Linked DNA regions of Methylobacterium currus. The protein of the gene in region 1 interacts with the protein of each later gene in a pairwise test. Links are inferred from orthologs where the notes say so. Each region holds a gene or a part of one and is shown in the gene's direction. Other genes may lie near its edges.

The links.
Region 2: the proteins of nth (region 1) and mdeB interact in binary tests that used the Escherichia coli proteins (3 or more experiments, as listed by UniProt). The link is inferred for Methylobacterium currus from one-to-one orthologs.

The regions. Positions count from the first base shown.
Region 1 is NZ_CP028843.1:5,858,330-5,866,173, forward strand. What follows is about bases 2,075-4,894. They hold nth (endonuclease III), read left to right. Parts: upstream 2,075-3,016; coding sequence 3,017-3,772; downstream 3,773-4,894. Other genes in these bases: DA075_RS26915 (2-dehydro-3-deoxy-6-phosphogalactonate aldolase), read left to right, coding at 2,075-2,293; DA075_RS26920 (DUF2244 domain-containing protein), read right to left, coding at 2,460-2,996; DA075_RS26930 (hypothetical protein), read left to right, coding at 4,025-4,447; DA075_RS26935 (efflux RND transporter periplasmic adaptor subunit), read left to right, coding at 4,579-4,894. Outside these bases: fahA (fumarylacetoacetase), read right to left, coding at 1-497; DA075_RS26910 (2-dehydro-3-deoxygalactonokinase), read left to right, coding at 813-1,691; more of DA075_RS26915, read left to right, coding at 1,682-2,074; more of DA075_RS26935, read left to right, coding at 4,895-6,291; DA075_RS26940 (efflux RND transporter permease subunit), read left to right, coding at 6,304-7,844. UniProt on the Escherichia coli protein: DNA repair enzyme that has both DNA N-glycosylase activity and AP-lyase activity. The DNA N-glycosylase activity releases various damaged pyrimidines from DNA by cleaving the N-glycosidic bond, leaving an AP (apurinic/apyrimidinic) site.
Region 2 is NZ_CP028843.1:2,603,357-2,606,672, forward strand. It holds mdeB (alpha-ketoglutarate dehydrogenase), read left to right. Parts: upstream 1-383; coding sequence 384-3,116; downstream 3,117-3,316. Other genes in the region: gcvT (glycine cleavage system aminomethyltransferase GcvT), read right to left, coding at 1-31; DA075_RS12360 (AAA family ATPase), read left to right, coding at 3,303-3,316. UniProt on the Escherichia coli protein: Component of the pyruvate dehydrogenase (PDH) complex, that catalyzes the overall conversion of pyruvate to acetyl-CoA and CO(2).

The DNA.
Region 1 (7,844 bases):
TAGTTCGGCAGAAGCGGCTGGTCGGGCCGGAGCCGGCGGCCGGTCTCGCGGGCGTGGTGGATGCCGACGAAGAAGTCGGTGTAGTCGCCGATCCGCGCCGGCAGGTGCATCGTGCAGGACATGGCCGCGTGAAGGAGCGGCGGCAGCCGGTCCCGGTCCGGGCTCTCCGCCCGCAGGAGGGCGACGAGCTGGTGGCGCAGGGCCCGGCGCGGGCCGGCGCCGAGGGCGAGCAGACCGCTGAGGTCGCCGGGCTCGGCCATGGCCACCGCCCGCGCCGCCTCGCCGGTGAGGAGGCCGGCTTCCCGCGCGGCCGCGAGGTCGAGGACCTGATCGCCGATCGCGACGCCGGCCCGCCTCACCCCGCCTTCGGGCGAGAACACCCCGAGCGGCAGGTTCTGGATCGGGAAGTCCGGGTGTCCGTCGGCCCCCGGCACGGAGCAGCGGGCGGTGGGGTCGTGGGTATGGTCGAGATCGGTGCGGGTCGAGGTCTGCATCATCAAGCCTCGATGGCGCGCCGCGCGGTGCAAGGCGGACCGGCGATTGGCTCGGCCCGGAGTCCGTCGGGGCATGGCTGGGGCGGGTCGCGGCCGATACCCGACAGATCACCCGGCGCGCGTCCGGAGCCGGTGGCGGCGGGCCGAAACCCGGACGGCGCCCGACCGTTCATGGCCTGAACACACACGGCGACGCCCCTTTCCTGCCCTGTCTTATTGTTTCAATTGCAACCGTTTCTCCTGGATAGAAGTCGTCGGGACGGGCGTCAAGCGAAGCGGCAGTTGCGCTCGGGGCGCCCCTGAGGCAGAGCACCGGGCATGATCGCGGTGGATTGGGGAACGAGCAGCGCCCGTGCCTACCGGCTCGCGCCGGACGGGGCAGTGCTGGCGCGGCGCGAGGGCGCGGGCGGCATCCTGCGGGTGCCCGAGGGCGGCTTTCCGGCGGCCCTCACCGACATGGTGGGCGACTGGCTGGCGGCCGGCGAGACGCAGGTTCTGCTCTCCGGCATGGTCGGCAGCCGCCAGGGCTGGCAGGAGGCGCCGTATCTCGCCTGTCCGGCGGGGCTGAGCGAGCTGGCCGGGGCCGTCGTCCCGGTGCACTTCGCGGGCGCGACGGTGCGGCTGGTGCCGGGCCTCAGCGCCGAGGACGCGGCCGGAACACCCGAGGTGATGCGCGGCGAGGAGGTCCAGGTCTTCGGGGCGCTCGCGAACGGCGACGAGGACGCGCTGATCTGCCTGCCCGGGAGCCACGCCAAGTGGGTGCGGGTCGCGGGCGGTCGCATCGCCGCCTTCACCACCAGCATGACCGGCGAGGCCTTCGCGGCCCTGAGCGGCCATACGATCCTCGGCCGCATGATGACCGGGCCGGCGGAAGTGGGCCCGGCCTTCGAGGCGGGCGTCGCCCGTTCGGCGGACGAGGGTGGGTTGCTCCACCACCTGTTCGGCACCCGTGCCCTCGGGCTGTTCGGCCGGCTCGCGCCGGAGGACGCGGCGAGCTACCTGTCGGGCCTGCTGATCGGGCACGACGTGGCGGCGGCGATGACCGAGCCCGCCCTGGTGCACCTCGTCGGCTCCGGGCCGCTGATGGCGCTCTACGGCCGGGCGATCGCCCTCATGGGCGGGCAGGCGGTCGCGGGCGACCCGGATGCCGCTGCCCGGGGCCTGGCCTTGATCGGGGAGAAAACCGCATGGATGTGATGGGCTGGCTCTCGCGCTGCCCCCTGGTGGCGATCCTGCGTGGCGTCAAGCCGGACGAGGTCGAGGCCATCGGCGAGGCTCTGGTGGCGGCGGGCGTGGTGATCCTCGAAGTGCCGCTCAACTCGCCCGAGCCGGTCGAGAGCGTGCGCCGCCTGGCCGCCCGCCTCGGCGACCGGGCGCTCGTCGGCGCCGGCACGTTTCGCCGCGAGGCCGAGGTCGAGGCGGTGGCCGCCGTGGGCGGGCGCCTCCTGGTGACGCCCCATGCCGATCCGGCCCTGGTGCGCGCCGCCAAGGCCCGCGGCATGGTGGCGATGCCGGGCTTCCTGACCCCGGCCGAGGCGTTCGGCCTGCTCGATGCCGGCGCCGACGCCCTCAAGCTGTTTCCGGCCGAGGCCGGGGGCCCGCCGATGCTGAAGGCCCTGCGGGCGGTGCTGCCGAAGGGCACGCCGCTGCTTCCGGTCGGCGGCGTCGACGCGCGGAGCCTGCCGGCTTGGCGCGAGGCCGGTGCCAGCGGCTACGGCTGCGGCTCCTCGCTCTACAAGCCCGGCGACACGCCCGATCAGGTCGCCGCCAAGGCGAAGGCCTTGATCGCCGCGCTCTGAGCGCCGCGGGCGAGGACCGGGACACGGTCCTCGATCGGGCCGGCAGGGAGCGGGGCGCCCCGCCGCCGCACGGATGAGCGATCAGGCCCTCCGCCCGCACACATCGTTCGCATAAGCGGTTTTTCTCATAGAACGGATCGCCGTCCGAGTCCGGGGGGCCGTCGGATCAATATCCCTTCTTCACCTCGGCCAAGGCCCGGGTCAGCCCCTCCGCCACCGTCTGCCGCTCCGTTGGCGAGGCGTCGCGGGCGACCAGCACGCGCTGGCCGCGCGACACGAAGGACAGGGACAGAAGCCCGTATTCCTCGTCCTCGACCTTGTGCAGCCGGGTCCAGAGCGGGTTGAAGCGCCACTCCGCCCGCTCGCCGCGGTGGCTGACGCGGGCGACCAGCACCTCGATCTGGCTGATCACCACCTCCTCGAAGGAGCGGCCGCGGCGGGCGTTGAGGGTGAGCGCGAGCCACAGGGCCGCGATGTCGAGGCCGAAGAAGCCGGTGACCGGCCACATTCCCATCTGCAGGAAGGCGATGCCCGTCACCAGCGCGACGCCGCCGCAGGCCACCATGACGATCCGGAAGCCGAGGCGCGAGAGCGAGCAATGCGGCCGGATGGTCGCGGCGAAGACCGGGCGCTCGATCGCGTCCGGGTCACGCCCGTAGGGGTGCCGCGCGCCTGCGTCGTCCGGTGCCTTGCCGCTCGCCATCCGCCCAATATAAGGCACGCATGACTCGCCGGAAGCAGGCCGCCCCCGTCCAAATCACCGCACCTGCCAAGGCGGCACGCGCGAAGGCGGGGCTGGTGAAGCCCGTCACCGCCCGCGCGACCACGCCGGAGCCGGTCGATGCCGCGACGCTCGCCGAGATCTTCGCGCGCTTGCGCGCCGCCAATCCGGAGCCGCGCTCCGACCTCGAATACCTCAACCCCTACACGCTCCTCGTCGCGGTGGTGCTGTCGGCCCAGGCGACCGACAAGAGCGTCAACCTCGCCACTGCCCCGCTCTTCGCGCGCGCCGACAACCCGGCCGCGATGCTGGCGCTCGGCGAGGAGACGGTGCGGCACCACATCCGCACGATCGGGCTGTTCAACACCAAGGCCAAGAACGTCGTCGCGCTCTCGCGCATCCTGATCGAGGAGCATGGCGGCGAGGTGCCCCGCGCCCGCGCGCATCTGGAGGTGCTGCCCGGCGTCGGCAAGAAGACCGCGAGCGTAGTGCTCAACGTCGCCTTCGGCGAGCCGACCATCGCGGTCGATACCCATATCTTCCGGGTCTCCAACCGGATCCCGCTCGCGCCCGGCTCCACCACCGACAAGGTCCAGGCGGGACTGGAGGCGATCGTGCCCGAGCCCTACCGCCTCAACGCCCATCACTGGCTGATCCTGCACGGGCGCTACGTCTGCAAGGCGCGCAAGCCCGAATGCTGGCGCTGCCCGATCGCCGATCTCTGCCGCTACCCGGACAAGACACCCGGGCCGGTCTGAGGTCGGCGCCGGCCGGCCTCCGCCAGGAACTCGGTGCCGGCCGGCACCGGGAGCCCGACCACGCACTCGCCGCGCTCGGCCTCGGCCGGAATCGGCCGGGCGAGGATGCGGTGGAGGCCCCCGGTGGGCAGCCGGGATGTCGCGGCGAAGGTCCGCGGGGGACGTAGTTCCGCTGCATGGCAGTATGCCGGAGGTGCGCGCCCCGCCCCCGCTTCCCTGGGGCCGCGAATCTGCTATCCTGCCCGTATGTCCTTGCCCCGCCCCCTCGCGCGCCTGCTAGCCGTGGTGATCGTGATGATCGCCGCGTGCCTCGGCGCGCCGCTGGTCGGGGTGTCGTCGGCGCAGGCTCACCAGGGCCAGGCTCACCAGGGCCACGCGCATCAAGGGCAATCGCTGCATTCAAGCCCGGCGGCGCTGACGCTGGTCGAGGCGCGCAAGGCCGCGCAGGGCCCGCGCCTCACGGCCGTGACTCCTGACGAGGCGCCCGCCGCCCGGCCCTGCAACGGGCTGTGCTGCCTGATGGGGGCTTCCTGCTGCGTGCCCGGCCTGCTGCCCGAGAGCCTGGCGGCGTTCCCGAGCCCCCGGCCGGCCCGCCGCCTCGCGGCGGCCGAGGATGCGTTGCCGGCCGGCATCGCGCCGGACTCGCCCGCGAGACCGCCGCGATCCTTCGCCTGACGCCCGCGTCCCGCGCCGGCGCGCCGCCCTGACGGGTGGACGCCTCCGCGGGCGCCCCTCGACGTCCGCTCGCGAAGGTTCCTTTTCCGATGTCTCCGTTCCGGTTGCCGGCCGCTTCGCGTGCGCTGGCCATGGCGCTCGCCCTCGCGGCGCTGCCGTTCCTCTCGGCCCTCCTCCTGCCGGTGCACGCCCACGACGGCCACGACCACGGCGCCCCCCAGCCGCCGGTCTCGAAGACCATCGCGCCCCGCGGCGAGGCGGCCTCCGCCGTCGTCGAACTGGTCGCGATCCCCCGGGGCGACGCCCTGGTGCTCTATCTCGACCGTTTCGCCACCGGCGAACCGATCACCGACGCCACGCTGGACATCGAGACGCCGGCCGGCCCGGCGAGAGCCGAGGCTGCCCCGGACGGCAGCTACCGCCTCCCCGCGCCCTGGCTCGCGGCGCGGGACCCTCGGCAGGATCACCTCGACCTCGTCGTCACGGTGACGGCCGGCGCGGATGTGGACGTGCTGCCGCTGTCGGTCGCCCTGCCGAAGGAGGGCGAGCCGGTGACGCCCGGCCATGCCGGCCACGAGCACGAGGGCGAGGGCTGGCTGCACCAGCTCGCCGAGCGCCTGACCGACCGGTTCTCCGCCCGCGACCCGGGCGCCGGCCTCGCTGCCGCCGGGGGCTTCGTGCTCGGCCTCGCCGCCATGGGGCTGATGCGGGCCGGGCGCCGTGCCCCCGTCCTCGCCGTGCTGGTGCTGGCCGCGACCCTGGTGCTCGGCGCCACCGCCTTCGCGCATGAGGGCGCGGACCACGGCCATCCGGAGACGCGGGCCGCCTTCGTGCCGCCCCCCGCCGACCTCGCCCAGCGCCTCCCCGACGGGGCGGTGTTCGTGCCGAAACCCACCCAGCGCCTGCTCTCCCTGCGCACGCAGGTCGTGGCCGAGGGCGCGTTCCGCCGCACCGTCTCGCTGCCCGGCCGGATCATCCCGGACCCGAATGCCAGCGGCGTGGTGCAATCCTCGGTCGGCGGGCGCCTGGCGCCGCCGCCCTCCGGCGCCTTCCCGCGCCTCGGCACGAAGGTCCGCCCGGGCGAGGTGCTGGCCCTCGTCACCCCGCCGGTGCAGCGGGTCGATCTCTCCGACATGCGCCAGCGCCAGGGCGAGCTCGACCAGCAGATCGCCATCGTGCAGCGCCGGGTCGACCGCTACCTCAAGCTCGCCCCCGGCGGCGCGGTCTCCCAGGTGCAGCTCGACGAGGCGCAGGACGAGCTGAAGGGCCTGAAGGACCGCCGCACCGCCCTCGACCGTATCCGCCAGGAGCCCGAGGTGCTGACCGCTCCCGTCGGCGGGGTGATCGCCGAGGCCGCCGCGGTCGCCGGCCAGATGGCCAATCCGGGCCAGATGGTGTTCCAGATCGTCGATCCGGGAAAGCTCTGGGTCGAGGCCCTCAGCTTCGACGCCCTGACGCCCGCCGCCGACGCCGCCGCGCGGCTCGCCGACGGGCGCAGCCTGCCCCTCGCCTATCAGGGCGCAGGGCTGGCCGACCGCAACCAGGCGATCCCGGTGCAGTTCGCGATCCGAGGTGGGTCCGAGGGCCTGCGGGTCGGACAGTTCGTCACCGTGCTCGCCGCGACCGATGCCGAGCAGAACGGCCTCGCCTTGCCGCGGGCGAGCGTGGTGCGCACGGCGAACGGCCAGGACGTGGTCTATGCCCACACCGCCGCCGAGCGCTACGAGGCGAGACCCGTGCGGGTCGCGCCCCTCGACGGGGCCCGGGTGCTGGTCGAGGCCGGGGTGAAGCCCGGCACCCGCGTGGTGGTCCAGGGCGCCGAGCTCCTGGACCAGGTCCGGTAGGGAGCGCCGCCGATGTTCTCCTTCCTGGTCACGCAGTCGCTGCGCAACCGCCTCCTGGTCCTGGCGCTGGCCCTCGTGCTGGTGCTCTACGGGGCGTTCAGCCTGACGCGGCTCCCGGTCGACGTCTTCCCGGACCTCAACCGCCCGACCGTCACCATCATGACCGAGGCCGAGGGCTACGCGCCCCCGGAGGTCGAGCAGATGGTGACCTATCCGATCGAGACCCGCCTCAACGGCCTGCCCGGGGTGACCCGGCTGCGCTCGGTCTCCGGCGTCGGCCTCTCGGTGGTCTATGTCGAGTTCGCCTGGGGCACCGACATCTACCGCAACCGCCAGCAGGTCGCCGAGCGGCTGAGCCTGGTCCAGGACCAGCTCCCCCGCGGGGTGACGCCGCAGATGGGCCCGGTCTCCTCGATCATGGGTCAGGTGCTGCTGATCGCCGTCACCGGCGAGGCCCTGTCGCCGATGGAGCTGCGCGAGACCGCCGACTTCGTGCTCCGCCCGCGCCTCCTCACCGTGCCGGGCGTGGCGCAAGTCATCCCGATCGGCGGCGAGGTGCGCCAGTTCCGCGTCGCCCCCAACCCCGCGGCGATGCGGGCCTTGGGCGTCACCAACGCACAGCTCGATGCCGCGCTCCAGCAATTCGGCACCAATGCCGGCGGCGGCTTCACCGACCAGTATTCGCGCGAGTACCTGATCCGGAACATCGCCCGCACGATGAGCCTGGAGGATCTGCGGGATCTCGTGGTGGGCGCCACCGGCAACGCCCCGGTGCGCCTGCGGCAGGTGGCCGAGGTCTCCTTCGCCGCCAAGGCGAAGCGCGGCGAGGGCGGCTACCAGGGAAGACCGGCGGTGATCGTCTCGGTCGAGAAGCAGCCCGACATCGACACCGTGGCGCTGACGCGCACCATCGAGGCGGCGCTGAGGGACATCGCGCCGTCCCTGCCCGCCGGCATCTCCGCCGACAAGATCCTGTTTCGCCAGGCCGATTTCATCGAGACCTCGATCGGCAATGTCGAGCGGGTGCTGGTCGAGGCGATCGCCGTGGTGGCGCTGGTCCTGTTCGCGTTCCTCCTGAACGTCCGCACCACCCTGATCTCGCTGACGGCCATCCCCGTCTCGATCCTGACGACGGCTCTGGTGTTCCATCTCCTCGGGCTGTCGATCAACACCATGACGCTGGGCGGCCTCGCCATCGCGATCGGCGAGCTCGTCGACGACGCGGTGGTCGACGTCGAGAATATCTTTCGCCGCCTGCGCGAGAACCGGGCTGCCGGCAATCCGCGCTCCGTGTTCGACGTCGTGGTCGCGGCCTCGAACGAGGTGCGCTCCGGCATCGTCTACGCCACCGCGATCATCGTGCTGGTCTTCGTGCCGCTCTTCGCCCTGTCGGGCATCGAGGGGCGGCTCTTCGCGCCGCTCGGCCAAGCCTACATCGTGTCGATCCTGGCGAGCCTCGTCGTGTCGATCACCCTGACGCCGGTCCTCGCCTCCTGGCTGCTGCCCGGCCTGAAGAGCCTGGAGGAGCACGAGAGCCGCTTCATCCGCGGGCT
Region 2 (3,316 bases), 3.3 Mb from region 1 along the record:
GGCTGAGGCCGGAGGCCGGATCGGCGGTCATCGCGAGGCTGTGTCCCGAGGCATGCGCGGGCGCAGATGGGCAGGCGACCCCGAAATCCCCTGCCGAAGCGGCCTCGGCGAGGGGAGCGACGGGAAGGCCGGCCCCGCACGGCCCGACTCTGGGCAGACCTTAGGACAAAGGTGGCATTGACGCTACCCGGTGAGCGACCCGGGAGGCCATATCGGACGCCTGGATGGGCGGAAGGCCGCCTCGCCGCGCTGCGGCAAGATCGACCGCGCACGACCGGTCTCGCGAAAATGTTTTGCGCTGACGCCCGGACCGGCGGCAAACGAAGCAGCTTCTGCCGCGACCGGGGGATTATCCTGGCGTGATCACAGGGAGGACCAGGGCCATGAGCGCGAGCGCCAAGCCGATCCCGGCCGTGCCGGTCAACGCGAACGAGCGCCCGAACGGGCAAGCCATTCTGGGACCGCGCGGCGTGGCCGATCCGGATCCGGCCGAGACCGCGGACTGGCTCGCCTCGCTCGAATCCGTCCTACGCCACGGCGGCGCGGCCCGGGCCCGCTTCCTGCTCGACCGGCTGGAGCAGAAGGCCCGGGAGATCGGTGTCGTCGAGGAGACGCCGCCCTACTCGCCCTACCGCAACACCATTCCGCTCGAGAAGCAGCCGCCCTATCCGGGCGACCTCGCGGTCGAGGAGCGCATCACCTCGATCATGCGCTGGAACGCCCTCGCCATGGTGGTGCGGGCCAATATGGCCTATGGCGAGCTCGGCGGCCACGTCGCCAGCTATGCCTCGGCCGCCGAGATCTTCGAGCTTGGTTTCAACCACTTCTTCCAGGCCGGCGACGCGTCTGGTGCGGGCGCCGACCTCGTGTTCTTCCAGCCGCATTCGGCGCCCGGCGTCTATGCCCGCGCCTTCCTGGAGGGACGGCTCTCCGAGACCAACCTGAAGCATTACCGCCAGGAGATCGCCGGCGAGGGACTCTGCTCCTACCCGCATCCCTGGCTGATGCCCGAGTTCTGGCAGGTGCCGACCGGCTCGATGGGCATCGGGCCGATGAACGCGATCTACCAGGCGCGCTTCATGCGCTACCTGAGCGACCGGGGCCTCGCCGACACCGCCGGCCAGCACGTCTGGGGCGTGTTCGGCGACGGCGAGATGGACGAGCCGGAATCGATCGGCGCCCTGACGCTCGCCGCCCGCGAAAAGCTCGACAACGTCACCTTCGTGATCAACTGCAACCTGCAGCGCCTCGACGGGCCGGTGCGCGGCAACGGCCAGATCATCCAGGAGCTGGAGAGCGTCTTCCGCGGCGCCGGCTGGAACGTCGTCAAGGTGCTGTGGGGCTCGGAATGGGACGCGATCTTCGCCCGCGACACCAACCACGCCCTGCTGCGCCGCTTCGCTGCCACCGTCGACGGCAAGTACCAGACGCTCGGGGCCAAGGACGGCGCCTACAACCTCGCCCACTTCTTCGGCGAGGACGAGGAGGTGAAGGCGCTGGTCTCCCACATGTCGGATGCCGACGTCGACAAGCTCAAGCGCGGCGGGCACGATTTCCGCAAGCTCTACGCGGCGTTCGCGGCGGCCAAGGCCGCTAAGGGCCGCCCGACCGTGATCCTGGCCAAGACCAAGAAGGGCTACGGCATGGGCGGCGCAGGCGAGTCGCGCATGACCGCCCACCAGGCGAAGAAGCTCGACACCGACGCCCTCAAGGCGTTCCGCGATCGCTTCGCCCTGCCGCTCACCGACGCGCAGGTCGAGGGGCTGGAATTCTACAAGCCGGACGAGAACAGCCGCGAGCTGCGCTACCTGCGCGAACGGCGCGAGACGCTCGGCGGCTTCCTGCCCAAGCGCCGGCGCACCGCCGCCCACGTCACGGTGCCGGACCTCAGCACTTACGCGGGCTTCGCGCTCGAGGCCGACGGCAAGGAGATGTCGACCACCACCGCGGCGGTGCGGCTGTTCAGCAGCCTGATCAAGCACAAGGAGCTGGGTCCGCGCGTCGTGCCGATCGTCGCCGACGAGGCGCGCACCTTCGGCATGGCCAACCTCTTCCGCCAGGTCGGCATCTACTCGCCGCTCGGCCAGCTCTACGAGCCGGAGGATGCCGGCTCGATGCTCTATTACAAGGAGTCGCGCGACGGGCAGCTCCTCGAGGAAGGCATCACCGAGGCCGGGGCGATCTCGTCCTGGGCCGCGGCCGCGACCTCCTACAGCGTCCACGGCCTCGCGATGCTGCCGTTCTACATCTACTACTCGATGTTCGGCTTCCAGCGCGTCGGCGACCTGATCTGGGCGGCGGCCGACCAGCGCGCCCGCGGCTTCCTCATCGGCGCCACGGCGGGCCGCACGACGCTTGGCGGCGAGGGCTTGCAGCACCAGGACGGGTCGAGCCACCTCGTCGCGGCGACGATCCCGAATTGCCGCGCCTACGACCCGGCCTTCGCCTACGAGATGGCGGTGATCCTCGACCACGGCGCCCGCGACATGATGGAGCGCGACGTCGACGCGTTCTACTACGTCACGGCGATGAACGAGAACTACGCCCAGCCGTCGATGCCGGAGGGCGTGCGCGACGGGATCATCCGCGGGATGTACCGTTTCGCCGGCTACGGAGATGGTGAGCCGGCTATTCGACTCCTCGGCTCGGGGGCGATCCTGCCCGAGGTCATCGCCGCGGCGAAGCTGCTCGCCGAGGAATGGGGCATCGCGGCCGAGGTCCACAGCGTGACGAGCTTCAGCGAACTCGCCCGCGAGGCCCGCGAGGTCGAGCGCTCGAACCGGCTGAACCCGGGCCTTCCGCCGAAGCGCAGCCTGGTGGAAGAATCGCTGTCCGGCTCCGCGCCGGTCGTCGCCGCCACCGACTACGTGCGCGCCTACCCGCAGCTGATCGCGACCGCGATCCAGGCCCGCTACGTCACGCTCGGCACCGACGGCTTCGGCCGCAGCGACACCCGCAGCGCGCTCCGCGCCTTCTTCGAGGTCGACCGGCACCATGTCGCGGTGGCGGCACTCGCCGCGCTCGCCGACGAGGGCACTCTCGACCGGGCCAAGGTGGCGGAGGCGGTGGCCCGCTACGGCATCTCGTCGAACCGGCCGGCGCCCTGGACGGTGTGACGGACGCGACCGAGACCATGGCAGGGCGCTCCTCGGGAGCGCCCTGCCCGTGCATCCGTGCTCTCCGCCGCGGACTTAAGAACAGCTCTCCCGCCCGCCCCACGGGATTGACGCCCCCGAGAAGACGCGGCCTGATCCCCTCAATGCCGGTACGCGAAGCACCGGCCTCCAGGGGAGACGCACGGGATGGCGCGAGGCGC